Regions from separate parts of the Gallaecimonas xiamenensis 3-C-1 genome, predicted to be linked through region 1. Evidence: predicted binding sites of a transcription regulator. Region 1 holds the regulator's gene; each other region holds the start of a gene.
What was found. The regulator Fur, encoded in region 1, represses iron uptake genes when iron is present. The targets are predictions, from matches to a motif close to ATAATAATGAGAACNACTATCAA.

Region 1 (6,157 bases):
TCAGCTCCAGCAGTTCCTTGCGGATGATTTCACTGGCAAAGGCGCTGCCGCCGGGGCTGTCGACCCGCAGCACCACGGCCTTGATGTCGTCATCCAGGCGGGCCTGGCGCAGCAGGGCGGCGATGGTGTCGCCACCGGACATGTTCACCGGCGCTTCGCCGTCCACTATTTCACCCTGGGCCACTACCACGCCCACTTTCGGACCCGGTTTGGGCATCGGCAGTTTGGGATGGATGATGGACAGGTAGTCGTCAAAGCTGATGCGGCGGTAGTGATGGTCCTCGTCTTCCCCGGTCAGGGCGATAAGGGCCTGGTCCATCTCTTCGCGGGAAGCCAGCTTGTCCACCAGGCCTTCTTTGAGGGCCAGTTGGGCAAAGTCGGCACCGGCGCCTTTGAAGCGAGCCGGCAGGTTATCCAGCATGGCGTCCAGGGCACCGGGCTCGAGCTTACGCAGCTCAACAATCTTGTCCTGGTATTGCTGCCACAGGGCGCCCAGGAAGACGCGGTTGGCTTCCTTGGCCGGCTCGGACATGTCGTCGCGGATATAGGGCTCCACCGCCGACTTGAAGGTACCGACCCTAAACACATGGGTGGTGATCTTCAGCTTGTCCAGCAAGGACTTGTAGTAGATGCGGTAGCGGCCAAAACCGTCGATGGACATAAAGCCCACGTCGTTGAGGTAGATGGTGTCGGCGTAGGCGGCCAGCAGGTATTGGCCCTGGGTGTAGTAGTCACCCTTGGCGATCACCTGTTTGCCGGCGGCCTTGAAGTCGTTGATGGCGTCACCGATGGTCATCAGCTTGTCGGGACTGGTAGTCCACAGGCCATCGAGTTTGAGCACCATCAGCTTGATGCGGTTGTCGTCCTTGGCGTTCTTGATAACGTCCAGCACGTCGCTCATCTGAATTTCGGGGGGCTCCTTGCTGCCTTGCAGCTCCTGGGCCACCGCCTCCAGAGGATCGACGGTCTTGGCCTTCTCGACCAGCACGCCGTCCAGGTTCAGCAGCAGGGCGCCGTCTTTGGGCACTTCCGGCCCTTCGCTTTCACCCAAAGAGCCGATAATGGCGATCACGATGAAGAGCACCAACAAGCTCATCACCAGGCGGCGAAGGCCATTCAGGGCCTTCCACATGATGGAAAAAACCTTTTTTAACATCGTCAGCATAGGGGTCTGTGCTTCCTTGATCTTCAATGTCTTTTGGCATGCTATGGCATGCTATGGCATAGCGGGGCCGATGCGAAGCCGAATTTGTAACGGTTTGTTGATTCCAACTCATCGGATGAGTAGGCTTGCCAAAAAAGAAAAGGAACACTTGAGCGATGAATGCAGCCTATCCCCATATGCTCAGCCCCCTGGACCTGGGTTTCACCACCCTGAAAAACCGGGTGCTGATGGGTTCCATGCACACCGGCCTTGAAGAAGAAAAAAATGGCTTTGAAAAGATGGCCGCCTTCTACAAGGCCCGCGCCGAAGGCGGCGTCGGCCTTATCGTCACCGGCGGCATAGCCCCCAACTTCCGTGGCCGCCTGGCGCCTTTTGGCAGCCAGCTGTCCTTTGGCTTCCAGGCCAAAAAGCACAAGGTGGTGACCCAGGCGGTCCATGAGGCCGGCGGCAAGATCTGCCTGCAAATTCTCCATGCCGGCCGTTATGCCTACCATCCCTTTTCCCTGGCCCCCAGCGCCAAGAAGGCCCCCATCAACCCCTTCAAGCCCGGCGCCATGTCCGAGCGGCAGATAAAGGGCACCATCAAGGCCTTTGCCAAGACCGCCTACCTGGCCCAAAAGGCCGGCTATGACGGGGTCGAGGTGATGGGCTCCGAGGGTTACCTTATCAACCAGTTCCTGGCCAGCCGCACCAACAAGCGTAGCGATGCCTGGGGCGGCAGCTTTGAAAACCGCGCCCGCCTGGCCCTGGAGATCGTCCGTTCGGTGCGCAGCCGGGTCGGCAGCGACTTTATCATCATCTTCCGGCTGTCGATGCTGGAGCTGGTGGAAGAGGGCATGACCTGGGACGACGCCGTGCAGCTGGCCCGCTGGCTGGAAGAGGCCGGGGTGACCCTGATCAACACCGGTATCGGTTGGCATGAGGCGCGCATCCCCACCATCGTCACCTCGGTGCCAAGGGCCGCCTTTAGCTGGGTCACCGCCAAGATGAAGGCCGAGGGCCTCAAGGTGCCCCTTATTACCACCAACCGCATCAACGACCCCCAGGTGGCCGAGGAGATCCTGCAAAGTGGCCAGGCGGACATGGTGTCCATGGCAAGGCCGCTGCTGGCCGACCCGGATTTCGTCAACAAAGCTGCCGCAGGCCGCGCCGACCGCATCAACACCTGTATCGCCTGTAACCAGGCCTGCCTGGACCACGTGTTCGAGCAGAAAAGGGCCAGCTGCCTGGTCAACCCCCAGGCCTGTTTTGAAACCGAATTGATCTTCAAGACCGCCGCCAGCCCCAAACGCATCGGCGTGGTGGGGGCGGGCCCGGCCGGTATGGCCTTTGCCTGCTACGCCGCCGAGAAGGGCCATCAGGTGGTGCTGATGGACGCCGCCGCCGAGCTTGGTGGCCAGTTCAACTACGCCAAGCGCATTCCCGGCAAGGAAGAGTTCTACGAGACCCTGCGCTACTTCAAAAACCGCCTGGCTGACCTGGCTGTGGAAGTGCGCCTGAACGCGCCCCAGACCGCCGAGGGCTTGGCCGAGGCCGGTTTTGACGAGCTGGTTATCGCTACCGGCATCAACCCGCGCCGGCCGGCCATAGACGGCGTCGGCCATAGCAAGGTGCTGAGCTACCTGGACGTGCTGCGGGACAACAAGCCGGTGGGCAAGAAGGTGGCCATTATCGGCGCCGGTGGTATCGGCTTTGACGTGGCCGAGTTCCTGGCAGAACAGGGCCCCTCGGCCAGCCTCGACAAGGACCGCTGGCTGGCCCAGTGGGGCGTGGACCAGGCTCTGGGCACGGCGGGCGGCCTTAAGGTGCCGCAAAAACCTGAGGCCCACCGGGAGATCTGGCTGTTGCAGCGCAAGGCCAGCAAGGTGGGTAAGGGCCTTGGCAAAACCTCCGGCTGGGTGCATCGCCAGACCCTCAAAGACTTTGGGGTCAAGATGTGGTCAGGGGTGAGCTACGAGCGCATCGACGATGCCGGCCTGCATATCCGCAAGGGCGAACAGACCATGGTGCTGGATGTGGACCAGGTTGTGCTCTGCGCCGGCCAGGAGCCCAACAAGGGCCTGTGGCAGGCCTTGGCCGACAAGGGCGTGCAGGCGCACCTTATCGGTGGCGCCGACGTGGCGGCTGAGCTCGACGCCAAGCGCGCCATTCGCCAGGGCGCCGAATTGGCGGCCCGGCTCTAGGAAAAAAAGAGGCCAGGATAACCTGGCCTCTTTTCAGTCTTCACCGCGACGGCGTTTGTCGCATGAGACGGTGTCTTCACACTCGCCGTAGAGGTAGAGACTGTGGTGCGTCAGTTTGATGTGGTTGGTTTTAGCCACTGCTTTCTGGCGCTGTTCAATGACCTCATCCATAAACTCCACCACCAAGCCGCACTTTAGGCAGACCAGATGGTCGTGGTGGTGTTTTTGGGAGAGTTCGAAGACGGATTTGCCGCCTTCAAAGTGATGGCGGGTAACGATACCGGCGTCATCGAACTGGTTCAGTACCCGGTAGACGGTGGCCAGGCCGATCTCTTCGCCCAGCTCAATGAGCTTTTTGTAGAGATCTTCGGCACTGATGTGCTGGAAGTCGGGCTGTTGCAGCAATTCAAGGATCTTGACCCTGGGCAGGGTGACCTTGAGGCCAGCGTCGCGCAGCGCTTGATTCTCGTCCGCCATGAATGGTCCTGTTCGTGTTTTGGGCGGGATAGCCCGCGTTGGTTATCAGGAGAAAGGTACCCAAGTGGGCCGGCCTTTACCAGTGGCATGATACCAGTATTTGTTCGATTTTATCGATTAGGTGAATGATGAAAGCATGGTTGTTTAAAAAAGGTACGCGGATCCGGCATCTGCTGAATTTCTGGCCGCCTTTTCTGTTTACGGGGATCCGTATCGTTGAATTGTCTGAAGATTTTCGCCGTTGCCGGGTGGAGCTGAAAAACCGGCCCTGGACCAAAAATGCCAACGGTACCCAGTTCGGCGGCAGCCTCTTTGCCATGACAGACCCCATCTATGCGTTGATGCTGATGGGGATACTGGGCAAGCGCTACCATGTCTGGGACAGGGCCGCCAAAATCCATTTTGAGAAGCCCGGTGTAGGTAAAGTCTACGCCGAATTCCAGGTGACAGAGCAGATGCTGGCCGAGATTGAAGGGGCGACGGTGGCCGGGGAGAAGCACCTGCCGCAGATCGTCACCGACGTCAAAGACGGCAAAGGGGACCTGGTGGCCAAAATAGAGCGAACCCTCTATATCCGCCTCAAGCGCCGCTACCGCCCCGGCGTCTGAAAAAAAGCCCCTCAATCGAGGGGCTTTTTTTAGTCTTCCAGTTCGGCCAGGCACATCTCTTCGTATACCTGCTTGACCCACTTCTCCACCCGCTCGGCGGTGAGTTCGGGCTGGCGATCTTCGTCGATGCCCAGGCCAATAAAGTGGTTGTCGTCGGCCATGGCCTTGGAGGCCACATAGGTGTAACCCTCGGTGGACCAATGGCCGATGATGGTGGCGCCTTTGGCTTCGATGATGTCGCGCAGGGTGCCCATGGCGTCGAGGAAGTACTCGGCGTAGTCCTCCTGGTCGCCGCAGCCGAAGATGGCTACCAGCTTGTCGGAGAAGTCGATTTCTTCGAGGGTGGGGAAGAAATCGTCCCAGTCGCACTGGGATTCACCGTAGTACCAGGTGGGAATGCCGAGCAGCAGCAGGCTGAAGCCCTCGATGTCTTCCTTGCTGGACTTGGCGATGTCGTGGACTTCCACCAGGTGCTTGCCCAGCTGCTTCTGGATCATTTTGGCGACGGCTTCGGTGTTACCGGTATCGCTGCCGAAGAAGAGACCTACAGATGCCATTCGACTCAATTCCTCTCGGTGTTGGCGGCATCGAGCTCCTCGACGCCGGCTTTCAATATGTTTTCTATCAATTCGCTACGGCTGATGCTTTGCGCTTTGGCCAGATCGTTGAGGGTATCAAAGAGGGCGGATTCGACTTTCAGTTCCACCCTTTTCAGCCCTTTTTGTTTGTCTCTTTTGATCTGGTTCCGTTTGTTGACCTTCAGTTGTACCTGGCGCGGGAGGGGATTGGTTTTTGGACGCCCCCGGCGTTTTTCCTCGGCAAACAGGTCAATGGTTATCCTGTCCGAACTCTCTTTGGCCATTAACCGATACCTGAACTTTCCCAGATGAGTCTAATCACTTCTTTGGAGATAAACCCCGCACACCCCAGAAAGAGCACCAGCCAGACGATATAGCGGCCGAACTTAGGTACGTTTCCCCTTTTCAGCACATCCTGGATGGCCAGGCCTATCAATACGAAGATGGCCAGAAAAAACAGGTTGAGGCCTATCGCCTCTAGGGTTTCATAGTGCTCTGCCAGCATGGACTGCCGTTACCCTTCACAAGAACCGCCGGATTATACCCAAGGCGACCGGTCAGCTCAAAAAGTCCCTGACCAACTTATTGAACACGGCCGGTTTCTCGGCGTGCAGCCAGTGCCCGGTGCCGCTGATGACCTTGAGTTTGGCCCCAGGAAAGCGTTCCTGCACGGCGCCGCTGTGGGCCTCGGTCAGGTAAGGGGAGTCGCCGCCCTTGATAAAGAGGGTAGGGCCGCTAAAGGGCTGGCCTTCGGGGGCCTTGAGCACCTCGTCATAACGGGACACCAGCACCGGCACGTTAAGGCGCCAGTAAAAGCCCTGTTCGCCCTTTTGCAGGTTCTTGAGGATAAAAAGCCGCACCCCGGGCTCGCTGATATAGGGGCTGACCGCCTCTTCCACTTCTTTGCGGCTGTTGTAGCCGGCCGGGTCGACGTGGGTCAGGGCCTCAAAGACGTTGTCGTGGTGGCGGTGCTGGTAGGTGACAGGGGCTATGTCGGCCAGTACCAGGCGCGCCACCCGCTCGGGGTGACTCAGGGCCACCTGCATCACCACCTTGCCCCCCAGGGAGTGGCCCACCAGGTGCGCCTTGGCAATGCCCAGGGCGTCCATCAGGCTGATGATGTCTTCGCTCATGGCGTTGAGGCTC
Region 2 (6,157 bases), on a different contig from region 1:
TGGTCCCACATCAGGCTGCTGTAATAGTGCTTGTCGGTGAGGTTGTCCAGGTTCAGGGCCAGGCGCAACCTGGGGCTGAGTTGGTATTGGGCAAAGAGGCCGTAGATGCCGTAGGCGCCCTGGGTGACACGGCTGATGAGATCCCCGTCCGGGGTACTGTCGGCCACCACATCCACAAAGACCTTGGACTGCCAACGCAGGCTGGCCCCCAGGCGCAGGGCATCCAATGCCTGGGGATTGTAGCTGACCAAGGCCTTGGCACTTTGCTTGGGAATGTAACGGCGGGCTTCTTGGCCGTCCTGCCCTTCGATCTTCAACTGGGTGTAACCCAGCAGCACCTTGACCTCGTCGGTCAGCTGGCCGGAGAGCTGAGCCTCTACCCCTTTGGATTCATAATCGAAGCCCTGGTAGTAAGTGCGCCCCTGGCCGTTCTGACCAAGGCTCTGGGCCAGGTTGTCGTATTGGTTTTTAAATAGCGCCAGGCTGGCATTGAGGCCACCGTGGAACCAGTCACCCTTGACGCCCCCTTCCAGGCTCTTGCCTTCGGTGGGCCCCAGGCGGCGCTGGTCGATGTCCTGCTCGGCCTGGGCCTGGAAGGTCTCGCTGTAGCTGCCATAGAGAGACAGGCTCTGGCTGAGGTCAAAAACCAGGCCGCCGTAGGGCACCAGCTTGTCCTTCACCTCGCTGCCTTTGTTGGCACCATAGCTGTCGCCGGCACTTTTGTAGCGGATCAGGCGGCCACCGCCTATGAGCGCCAGCCGGTCGGTCAGGTGTAGGCGGGTGGCGCCATAAAGGGCTTTTTGGGTGTCGTCGATGTCGGAGCCGGTAGCCCCTTCCACCAGATTTGGATAAGGAGCCTGGCCGTGCCACTGGGTAAAGTCGCCGATGGGCGGGAAGCCATTGGTGAAATCGTACAGGGACAGGTCGGTCAGTTCGTTACGGACCCAACTGGCGCCGAAGGTCAAGTCGTGGCTGCGTCCCAGCAGGCGGTATTGGCCGGTGACCGAGGCGTCCAGCTGCTGGGCTTTGGAGTCCAGGTCGTAACGGCTGGCGTACCCGGTCAACCCTACATTGGTTTGGGGTTCGATGGTGCCATACACATAGAAGAGGTCGCTGTTCTGGGTCGATTTTCGGTATTCATAGACCAGCTTGCCGTTCCAGCCGTTGCCAAACTGGTGCTTGAGCTCGGCAAAGGCCTGGGTGTTGTAGCTGTTCCAGTAGGCCCAATCGGCCGAGGTGTTGGACGAGCGGTCAAAATGGGTGGCCGAGCCGTCGGTATAGACCAGCGTCAGGGCGCCCCACATGGGAGACTTGGGCTTGCCTTCCTGGTAGTTGGCCCCCAGGGTCAGCAGGGTATCCAGCCCCAGATCGGCCTCCAATACCCCGTAGACCGAGGAAAGGGTCTTGCTGTAATCATCGATATAGGAGTGGTTGTCGCTGTGGCTGGCCACAAAGCGGCCACGTAGCCCCTCAGCCAGGGGGCCAGACAGGTCCAACTCACCCTGGTAGTTGTCCCAGCGGCCCAGGCTCAGGGTCACCTGCCCCTGGGTTTCGGCGGTAGGACGCTTGCGTACCAGGTTGACGGTAGCAGAGGGGTTACCGACCCCCGCCATCAGGCCGGCGGCACCGCGCACCACTTCCACCCGCTCAAACAGGCTCATGTCGGTATCGCCGTTCACCACGTTGGAATAGAAGGGTGCCCCTAGGCCATCCAACTGGAAATTGTTGATTTCAAAACCCCGGGACGTGAAATAGGTCCTGTCGGTTTCCACCTTTTCCACCGTCACCCCAGGGGTGAATTCCAGCACCTTGACCAGGGTGTCGAGGTTGAAATCTTGCAGCAGGTCCTGGTCCATCACGGTCAGGGACTGGGGTGTCTCCCGCTGTGACAGGGGCAGGCCGGTGGCGGTGTTGGCCTTTTGTATCTGGCTACCTGTGACTTGCAGGTGCTCAACGTCGTCGGCCAGGGCCGGTAGGCTGCCCAGCAAAGCAGAAAGGGCCAGGGTAAGGGGGGTTTTGCGCAGCATGATCTTTTATCCCATAACGGCGACAGGGCCGCTCCAGGCCGGCCCTGCAACCTCTGGGTATTGCTGGAGCCCGGGAGTGGTCCCGACAAGAATCAGCGCATGATAATCATTCCCATTTGCATATTCAAGCGGAAGGCTGGCTCACTCTGCTAATCCCCTACCCTTGCCAAGTCCTCGGCGATGGACTGGGCGATCAGCGCCAGATCCCGGGGTTCATCCTTGTCATCCCAGCGGTAGGCGGCGATCTCGGCGTTGATCTCGGCGTCTTGGGGCTGGGGATAGCGGGTGGTAAAGCGGGCCACCCTGAAATCAGCCAGGGGCCGTAAGCTGTGGTCGGGGCTGAGCAGGTAGGCGGAAAAGGACACCTCCGGTTTGTTGAGGCTGCGCCCACCGAAGTTGAAGTGCCGTACATATTCCATGTCCAGCTCCAGCACCGCGTCGGCATCCGCCAGCCGGGCGGCCAACTGCTTGCCTTTGGCCAGGTTGGCTTTCAGCAAAGCGGTGAAGTGGCGGGTCAGCTGCTGCTGGTCGGCAAAGTCCAGGTTGTCGGGGTCGCCACCTGGGCCATTGACCAGTTTGATGCGCACGGCACCGACGAAATACTGGCTCTGGCCCTGAACCAGAGGCGTGGGGGTTTGGCTGTAGTGGAAAGGTTGGCTGGCACAACCCACCAGCAATAGCGGTAGCAGCAGGATACGCAGTAAGGCCATGGACAACACCTGGAGTAAAAGGGCCACCTAGCCAAAAGGCGTCCAAATGGCCCCCCACCTTCAGTATCGGCCTTTATCTTTACCTGCCAGGCTCCCTCCAAAAGCAATGCGTTACAGTGACTTGCCTTCTTGGGGCCGGAAAATTTCCCGCCCTTGACCGTAGTTATCCCCTGTTATTGTCGCTAGACTCTTGTGCCTGCCAACTTCGCCTGGAAGGCGGAGTGCAGCCCAGATTCACCGACACATTCAAAGGACATGTACATGAAGCCGTATTTTGGACTCCCGGCCCTGTTGTTGGCCGGTATCATGGGTCTGCCTGCCCAGGCCGCCGACAGCGTCAACGTCAAAGTGCTGAGCGCCGTGGTCAAGGATCAGAAACTGGCCGACGCCAAGATCACCTGGCAGCGCAATGGTGAAAGCTCCCAACGCGCCACCAGCAACACCGCCGGCCAGGCCAGCGCCCAGATCTCCGATGATGCCGACACCACCATGATCATAGACAAGGAAGGCTACTCCACCCTGGTAGTACGTTGCCCTTGCGACGGCTTCACCTATGCCTTGTCCCCGGTGATGGACAACCTGGACGGCCTGCGGGTGGTACTGACCTGGGGCGCCTCGCCCAAGGATCTGGACTCCCACATGGCCTTCCCCGGCAGTCATATTTATTTCGCCAAGAAAAACGGCCGCCAAGCCAATCTGGACGTGGACGACACCACCTCCTATGGCCCCGAGACCATCACCGTCAGCAAGAAGCAGCAAGGCAAGAAATACATCTACGCCGTCCATGACTTCAGCAATGCCAGCGGTACCATTGCCCGCGCCATGGCCGACAGCCAAGCCAGCGTTCAGCTCTATGTAGGCCAGACCCTGGTCCGCACCTACCGGCCTCAGCCCGGTAAAAACGGCAACAGCTGGCTGGTGTTCGGCATCGACGAGAACGGTGCCTTCCAGGACATCAACAGCTACAAGAACCTGACCCCCCAGGGCCTGGATGCCTACCTCAAGGACCTGCTGGCAAGCGACAGCTTTGACCCCCAGAACCTGGTCAGCAGCGCCGACATCCAGCAAGCCAAGCGCTACAACACCCAGGGTGAGAAGCTCTATCACCAGCAGGATCTGATGGGCGCCATGTACCGCTTCCAAGACGCCATCAACCTCTATCCCAACTTCGGCCAGGCCTACAGCAACCTGGGCCTGACCTACCAGAAACTGGACCGCACCGCCGAAGCCCTGTGGGCCAACCGCAAGGCCATCGAACTGGCCAGCGGCAAGAGCAAGGACAGGGTCCAGGCCAGCAGCTACTACAACATCGCCCGTATCTACGAGGCCAAAGGCCAGTGGCAGGATGCCCTCGACAGCTACCGTAAAGCCAAGTCCCTGCGCGCCCACAGCGCCTACGACAAAGGCATAGAACGGATGGAGCAGAAACTGCACTGATCCCAAGCCCCGCTTCGGCGGGGTTTTTTCTTTCCACGCACAAGAAAAGGACGACAGATGCGCTCTTATTTTATCGCCGCCTTGGCCCTGCTGACCCTGCCCCAAGCCTGGGCCGCCGGCCCCGCCAAGGTCGCCACCCTGGACCGCCAGCTCTGGCCCCAGGCTATCGACAGCCGCAGCGCCTTTGACCAGGCCTCGGCGGCGGAGATCCGCCAATTTACCCGGCTGCTGGCAGCCACCCCCTTGGATGATGCCGCCGCCGTCACCGCCTTTACCCAGGTGGACAACCCGGACATGGCCAGCGTCCAGCAATGGCGCGAGCTGACCCAGCTGCGCCTACAGGGCAACTACGCCATGGCCTGCCACCAATGCCAGGACGCCAAAAGCTGGGAAGCCCTGGTGGCCGCCAGCCAACAACCCCATGACAACAGCCTTGGCGCCTGGCAGCAGGCAAGCCAGGCCTTTCACCAGCGTTACCTCTACGAGCAGGTGCGTCTGGCCGCCCTCTTTGGCCGGGTAACCAGCGAAGTATTACCCCTGGGGGCCGGTGAGTTGGACGAACTGGAACGAAGTGGCTTTAACCAGGCCGACGGCCACTTCCTGCTGAGCTACGACGACGGTCCGTCCAGCACCGTCAAGGGTGACAACCGCAGTGCCCAACTGGTCAGCGCCCTTGAAGGCAAGGGCCTGCATGCCCAGTTTTTCGCCCTGGGGGAAAGGCTGGCCGCCGTTAAACCCGGTAAGGATTTTTACGCCAACCAGTGCGTGGGCTCCCATGGTTACCAGCATAAGAGCCACCAGCGCTGGGACGGCTGGGCCCAGTCCCTGGCCGACACCCGCAAGCTGCTGGCCGAGTTGCCGCAAAAAGGCCACCACTGGTTCCGCCCCCCTTACGGCCAGCGCCAACCGGCGCTGCTGGAAAGCCTGGCTGAGCGGGATGAAGGGGTGATGCTGTGGAATATCGACAGCCAGGACTGGAACCGCAAGCTCGACAACCAACAGGTCCAGGACAGGGTGATCACCCTGATGCTGCTGTGGCGCAGCGGTATCATTCTCTACCACGACATCCACCCCAAGGCCTTGGCCAACCTGCCGGCCCTGGTGGACTTTCAAAAGCAGGCGGGGCTCACCTGGACCGACTGCCGCGACATTTGATGGCTAAAAAAAGCCCCGCTCTGCGGGGCTTTTTTATCAGGGCCTTAACGCCAGCAACTCTGACACCGTCACCAAACGATAGCCCTTGGCCTTAAGGCCCTCGATGATGCCGGGCACGGCGTCCAGGGAGGCCTGGCGGGAGCGGAACATCACGTGCAGCAGCAGGATGGAGCCGGGTTTGGCCTTGTCCAGTACATAACGGGTGATGGCCTGGCTGTTGCCGGCGATGTCGCCATGGCTTTCCGGCTCCAGGTCCCAGGTGACAGAGGTCATGTCACGGTGCGACAGGTACCAGGGCAGCATGACGAACTTCTTGCCGTAAGGGGGCCTGAACAGGATGGGGCCCTGGTAGCCGCTTTGGCGGATCAGGGCGTCGGTGCGTTCCAACTCTTCGCGCACGGCGCCAGGAGACATCAGCACCATGCGCTGGTGGCTGTAGGAGTGGTTGCCAATCTCATGGCCGGCATTGGCAATCAGCATGGTTTCCCTGGGGTGCAGCTCCATGGCGCTGCCCACCAGGAAGAAAGTGGCTTTGACGTCCTCGGCGGCCAGCATCGTCAGGACCGCCTCGGTATTGCCCGGGGCCGGGCCGTCGTCGAAGGTCAGGGCTATCACCTTCTGGTCGGTATCCACCCTGTTGACCAGCTCCCCAAAAAGCTGCACCTGGCGGCTGTTGACCAGTTGCCAGGTACCAAGCAGTACCACCAGTAAAGCAATCAGACCCAACACCACCGACTTGATGGACAAACTCATCACACATTTCCTATTCATCCTTAAACGAAGTGTGGTTCCTTTTTGCCACCCACAACAACGTAAAAAAACCGGCCA
Region 3 (6,157 bases), on a different contig from region 1:
TAGAACTCGCTCATACCCATGCAGCCCAAGGCCAGGGCCGATACCAAAGGCCCATTGGCCCCCAATTGACGTTGTTTCATTGCAACCTCCTTGCGTCAGGTGCCTAGCATGGCCCTGTTGACGATTGGGATAAACACCGGCATAAGGGTTTTACTGTTTGTAAATCACGAACAATCTATGGACCGCTTTCGAACCCTTGGCATCTTCCTTCGGGTCTGTGAGGCCCGCAGCTTCACCCAGGCTGCCAGCAGCCTCAACCTGCCCCGCTCCACCGTCACCCAGGCGGTGCAGCGCCTGGAAGCCCAACTAAAGACCCAACTGCTGGTGCGCACCACCCGCCAGGTTAGCCTGACCCCGGAAGGGGAAACCTTTGTCGACAAGGCTCGGCAATTGCTGGCGGATTGGGACGAGCTGGAAGGCTTGTTCCTGCCGAACAAGGCCCCAAGCGGCGTACTGCGCATCAACCTGCCCACCCGCCTGGCGCGGCTGGTGGTGATCCCGCATCTGGCCGACTTTCACCAACGCTACCCCAAGATCGCCCTGCAACTGACCATAGCCGACCAGCCCATAGACCCGGTAAAAGAAGGGGTGGACGCGGTGCTGCGGGCCGGCCCCTTAAAAGACAGTAACCTGCGGGCCCGCAACCTGGGCCAGATGCCCCAGGCCACCCTGGCCAGCCCAGGTTATCTGGCCCGCTTCGGCACTCCGTTGGACCTCGACCAACTGGCCGGGCACCGCATGGTGGCCTATGCCCTGCCTTCAAGTGGCCGTATCGAGCCTCTGGATTTCACCCTGGCCGGCCAATGCCAGACCCGCATGCTGCCTTTTGACTTGAGCACCAACGGCGCCGACGCCTATGTGGCCGCCGGCCTGGCCGGGTTCGGCCTTATCCAGGGGCCGCGCTATGACCTTGAAGAGCAGGTGGCCAAGGGGCTACTGGTGGAGGTGCTGCCAAAGACCCCGCCACCGCCCATGGCCCTGGCCCTGCTCTACCCTGCCAACCGCCACCCCAGTCAGCGCCTGCGCTGTTTCAGTGACTGGCTGGCCCGCTTGGTGGCAGAACTCGGCATAACCGAAAGCGGGGTGTGACAGAGGGCCCACCCTTAACAGGCGGCGAAAAATAATCGCGCAACACCCTGCTTTTAAGGCGATAATGTCGCCGTCCCCTCTTTAAGGATCCCCCCCATGACCCAATGGCAAAAAAGTTACGACACCTTCCTTGAGACCATCCAGCAGACCGGCGAACTGTGGAGCCTGAGCTGTGAAGAAGGCTGGGTTGTTTGTGATTCGGCCGAGTTCGAAGACGCCGAGGTCATGCCGTTTTGGTCCAACAAGGCGGACGCCCAGCGCCACTGTGTCGACCAGTGGGCCGACTACCAAGCCGAGCGCATCAGCCTGTCCGACTTCGTGGGCCTGTGGCTGCCCAACCTGGCCGAGGACGACATCCTGGTCGGTCCCGACTGGAACGAAGAACTCGAGGGCCTGGAACTGGAACCCGGCGACATCGCCGAATCCCTGATGGGGGAACAATGAACGTCAACAGCGTACAAGTCAGCGGCGAATACGAGGCACTAGCGGCCCGTTTCGGCAACGAGCAAATTCGCCGTGAAGGGGCCATGGCCCTGGACCTGATTGAAAGCGCCGCCCAGGTTCAAACGATGCAGGCACCACCGGCCCCCAGTGGCGCCATGGGTGCGCACATCGACCTTGAGGTCTAAAAAAAGCCCCGCCTAAGCGGGGTTTTTTAATGGCTGCACCTGGCGCCACAGACAAGGCGCCTGACTTTATTAGCAAGAAACAAATGCAATTGATATTGATTATCATTTGTAAAATGGTAGTCTCCCTTGGCACTTTGCTGAACAAGGGAATCACACGCCATGAAATCGCCTGCCCACTGGACCCTGCTGGCTCTGAGCTGCGCCGTCAGCCAGGCCCTGGCCAATGATCAAAACCTTACCCAGGCACCGGATGACAGCCTGGAACGGATCACAGTACAGGGCCAAAGAAGCCCGGCCATCCACCCCGACGCCAGCAGCGTCGTTATCGATGAGCAGCAGATCCGCCGTAACCTCAGCACCGATCTGAGCGACGTGCTGCGCTACGAACCCGGTGTGACTGTCACCCGTGATGAGCGTTTTGGTATTGGCAGCATCAACATCAGGGGTATGGACGGCGACAGGGTCAAGATCCTGGTTGACGGTGTCGAACTGGCGGACAGCTATGGCCCCACCACCACCTACCTGCAGTCGGGGCGTAATACGGTGGATCTTGATGCCCTGCAACGGATGACCATCATCAAAGGCGGCAATGTCAGCGCCGGCTCGGGAGCTTTGGGGGGCGTGGTGCAGTTTCGCACCAAGGAAGCCGCCGACTACCTCAAGGCCCAGGGGGATGACAGCCAACTGCTGCTCCAAGCCAGTTATCGCAGCGATTCTGAGCGCTTTAGCGAAACCGCCACCCTGGCCAACCGCATCGGAGACCTGGAATCCTTGCTGGTCTACAGCCGCCGCGACGGCAAGGAGACCGACAACCACGGTGGCGGCAGCGACGACAGGGGCCCCGGGCGCGGCGCCGTCAACCCGGCCGACACCCAATCCGACAACCTGCTCGGTAAACTGGTCTGGCAGTTGGGCGCAGACAACCGGCTGGGGCTGGTTGCCGAGCACTTTAAAGGCCGCTCCAAGATTGATCTTTATTCGGAGAGCACGGCCGAAGCCCTGCATCGCTCTGACGACGACATCCAGCGTACCCGTGTTGGCCTCTTCCAGGATCTAGCCGCAGAACAGCTGTTTTTTGACCAGCTCCACTGGCAGCTGGACTTCCAGAAAACCCGCACCGAGAACGGTACCCTGGTCGACAGTGCCAGCAGTCATCGTTTTGTGAACCGTTTCTACGACCAGCGGGGCTACCAGGGCCGGGCCGATCTGGCCAAGCAACTGGACAACCACCGACTGCGTTACGGTGCCAGCTACCAGCGCCAGGAATACGAAAACCTCAATCGCAATACGGTAGATGGCCAAACCGATAGCAGCCGCTTCTCCCCCAAGGCGGACGGGGATATTGTCGGCCTCTATATGGAAGACCACTGGCAGCTGAGCGAGGACTTTGCGCTGCTGCCGGCCCTGCGCTACGACCACTACCATTACCAGACTCAGGCCGACCAATATGTGGCCGACTGGGGCGACAGTAAGAACAGTAAACTGACCGGCCAGTTGGGTTTCGAGTGGCAACTGGCGAGCGGCCTTGGCCTCTTTGGCCGTTACGGCAGCGGCTTTCGTGCCCCCACCATCAACAACCTCTATTACTACTACGAAAACAACGTCAGCTTCGGTGGTAACCAGTTTTCCTACATCATCAGGCCCAACCCGGATCTCAAACCGGAGCAAAGCACCTTTGCCGAGCTGGGCCTACGCCTGAGCGGCACCCAGGGCCAGGCCGAGCTGGCCTTCTTTGACAACCATTACCGCAACTTTATCGAAAGCCAGGTACCCCTAGGAGCCAGCCCCGAATACAGCCTGGGGGAGTTCACCGCCATGAACCTGGACAAGGTCCGCATCAAGGGTTTCGAGTTCAAAGGCGCCCTGGATTTGGCGGCATTCTGGGGCAGCACCTTGGACGGCCTGGCCCTTAAGGGCGCCGTGGCTTACGCCGAAGGCGAAAACACCGGCGATGACGAGCCATTGGATTCTATCTCGCCCTTGCAGCTATTCAGCGGCCTGGACTACGACGCGCCAACCGGCCAGTGGGGCGCCAGCCTCAACCTGACTTGGACTGCGCGCAAAAAACGCAGCGACATCAGCACCGCCAACCAATGGCTGGCTACGTCCAGTTTCACCACTGTAGACATGACCGCCTACTATCAGCCTCTGGAAAGGCTGCGGTTGTCGGCTGGCCTCTACAATCTGTTCGACAAACAGTATTGGGTCTGGAGTGAAGTACGTACCCTCAGTACCCAGAGCCAGAATCTGGAGCGATACAGCCAGCCGGGGCGCAACTTTGGCCTGGGCTTGCAATACCGCTTCTAAAAACGCTAAAGCCCCGCCTAAGCGGGGCTTTTTCATGGCCGGCGTCTTAAAGCCAGCGGTCGATACGAAACTCTTCCGAGCGCTCACCGTCGGTCAGCAACCAGCTGCCTTCCATCAAGGTGGCGCTCAGGCTCATGTTCTTCTGGGCAAAGGCCGCCAGGGCCGGCAACTGCTCAAAGCCGAGGTTAAAGACCTCCAGGCGCCTTAGGGCCTTGATCTCATCGCCAAATTGCTTCCACCATTGCTCGGCGCCCCGGGCGCCGTAGGAATAGACCAGCACCTTCTCGGCCCGGGACAGGCCCTGCTTGATGCGCTTGACTGTGGGTTCCCCCAGCTCTATCCACAACAGGATACGGCCGTCCGGGGCCTTGAGCCACAGATCCGGTTCGTCGTCGGTGCTGATGCCTTTGGTAAAGGCCAGGTCCGCATCGGCATTGGCGATAAAGGCCAGCAGCCGCACCATCAGGCGGGTCTCGGTTTCCGAAGGGTGGCATGCCAGGGTCAGCGGGTGTTCGGCGTAGTAATGCCGTTCCAGATCGCTGATGTTCAATTGCGCCTTGTAGATGGTTGCACCCAGTGCCACTGCCCTTTCCTCATTTACCTGCCTTGTTGGCAGCGCAGTGTCCGCTAAAGGCTGGCCCCTGTCCAGAAGGAGCTTGGCTCAGGGGCGGTCGGGAAAGGAAAGCAGGTGGCTAAGGCCTGGGTCACTGCCACCACCCACTTCGGCATCGCAGTAGCCTTCGGTGACCAGGGTGGCTTTCCTGATGCCCAGGTCCCAGAGCCAACGGCAAGCTTGGGAGGCAGACACAAAACGCAGCGGCGCGCTGCCGCCTTGGGTGATCCATAAGATCTTTTCGCCCAGGCGCAGCCGCAGCTGGTAGATGATGGTTTCGGTGGCGACCACTTCCACCGGCGGCTTGAAGCCGTTGGCCAGCATCGCTTTAAATTCAGAGATCGTCATTGTCGGTCATCCCCGCCCAAAATCCCTTGGCCTTGGCTTGATGCCAGGCCTCTTTGGTACGGTCAGGGGCAAAGCCCCGGATCACCTGATCCCCTATCACCAGGATCGGCAGGTTACCCCGGCCGTAACGCTGCTCGACCTGAGAGGCCTCGAGGGCATAGTCCAGGTTTACCCTGTCCACCGGTATCTCGAGTTCCTCAAGCAGACTGTCGGTGCGCAGGCAGGCCGGACACCAGTCGTTGGTATAGAGTTTGGCCTTAGCCCCCTCGAAGGGCCACAGCTGGTGGCTTTGGGCCATGTCTTTAAGGCTGTCACCGTGCTGAAAAACCAAGATCAGCAGCAGCAGCCAGAGCCAAGGTCGCATCGTCCTCTTCCATGAACTTTGGTTAAATCATGCGCAATTGAAGCAGGTTCGACTAAACCTTGGCTTAACCGAAAAAAACTCAGGCGTTACAGGCTTAATGGATAAAAGCAATGCCTGCCCCGGCACCATGCGACCAATAAAAAACCCCGCCGAAGCGGGGTTTTTCAAGGCTCAGTGAGCGGGCATTACATCATGCCGCCCATGCCACCCATGCCGCCCATATCGGGGGCTGCCGGGGCATCTTTCTTCGGCAGTTCGGTGACCATGGCTTCGGTGGTGATCATCAGACCGGCCACGGAAGAGGCGAACTGCAGAGCAGAGCGGGTGACCTTGGTGGGATCCAGGATACCCATTTCCAGCATGTCGCCGTAGGTGTCGTTACCGGCGTTGTAGCCGAAGTTGGCGCTGCCGTCTTTGACCTTGGCGGCGATAACGGAGGCTTCACCACCGGCGTTGGCGACGATCTGGCGCAGCGGGGCTTCCATGGCGCGCAGGGCGATCTTGATGCCGTGGTTCTGGTCTTCGTTGTCACCGGTCAGTTCGGTGATCTTGGAGGCAACGCGCACCAGGGCTACGCCGCCGCCAGGTACCACGCCTTCTTCCACTGCGGCGCGGGTGGCGTGCAGGGCGTCTTCAACGCGGGCTTTCTTCTCTTTCATTTCCACTTCGGTCGCGGCGCCGACTTTGATAACGGCAACACCGCCGGCCAGCTTGGCCACGCGCTCTTGCAGTTTTTCTTTGTCGTAGTCGGAAGTGGACTCTTCGATTTGGGCGCGGATCTGCTTGACGCGAGCCTCGATGGCGGCG

Region 2: the regulator Fur is predicted to act here: its motif matches at 2,127-2,149, upstream of B3C1_RS03190 (TonB-dependent siderophore receptor).
Region 3: the regulator Fur is predicted to act here: its motif matches at 1,808-1,830, upstream of B3C1_RS14385 (TonB-dependent hemoglobin/transferrin/lactoferrin family receptor).

The regions. Positions count from the first base shown of each region.
Region 1 is NZ_AMRI01000001.1:151,496-157,652, forward strand. It holds gene sppA (signal peptide peptidase SppA) at 1-1,132, opposite strand, end outside; gene B3C1_RS00745 (oxidoreductase) at 1,321-3,348, shown strand; gene fur (ferric iron uptake transcriptional regulator) at 3,382-3,825, opposite strand; gene B3C1_RS00755 (DUF4442 domain-containing protein) at 3,954-4,433, shown strand; gene fldA (flavodoxin FldA) at 4,463-4,990, opposite strand; gene ybfE (LexA regulated protein) at 4,996-5,295, opposite strand; gene B3C1_RS00770 (DUF2788 domain-containing protein) at 5,295-5,516, opposite strand; gene B3C1_RS00775 (alpha/beta fold hydrolase) at 5,569-6,157, opposite strand, start outside.
Region 2 is NZ_AMRI01000003.1:184,557-190,713, reverse strand. It holds gene B3C1_RS03190 (TonB-dependent siderophore receptor) at 1-2,027, opposite strand, end outside; gene B3C1_RS03185 (hypothetical protein) at 2,177-2,737, opposite strand; gene B3C1_RS03180 (YfaP family protein) at 2,999-4,174, shown strand; gene B3C1_RS03175 (polysaccharide deacetylase family protein) at 4,232-5,329, shown strand; gene B3C1_RS03170 (polysaccharide deacetylase family protein) at 5,366-6,082, opposite strand.
Region 3 is NZ_AMRI01000022.1:14,441-20,597, forward strand. It holds gene B3C1_RS14365 (aldo/keto reductase) at 1-80, opposite strand, end outside; gene B3C1_RS14370 (LysR family transcriptional regulator) at 178-1,089, shown strand; gene B3C1_RS14375 (DUF2750 domain-containing protein) at 1,186-1,533, shown strand; gene B3C1_RS14380 (hypothetical protein) at 1,530-1,718, shown strand; gene B3C1_RS14385 (TonB-dependent hemoglobin/transferrin/lactoferrin family receptor) at 1,878-4,025, shown strand; gene B3C1_RS14390 (YaeQ family protein) at 4,072-4,608, opposite strand; gene B3C1_RS14395 (hypothetical protein) at 4,687-4,986, opposite strand; gene B3C1_RS14400 (glutaredoxin family protein) at 4,973-5,350, opposite strand; gene groL (chaperonin GroEL) at 5,536-6,157, opposite strand, start outside.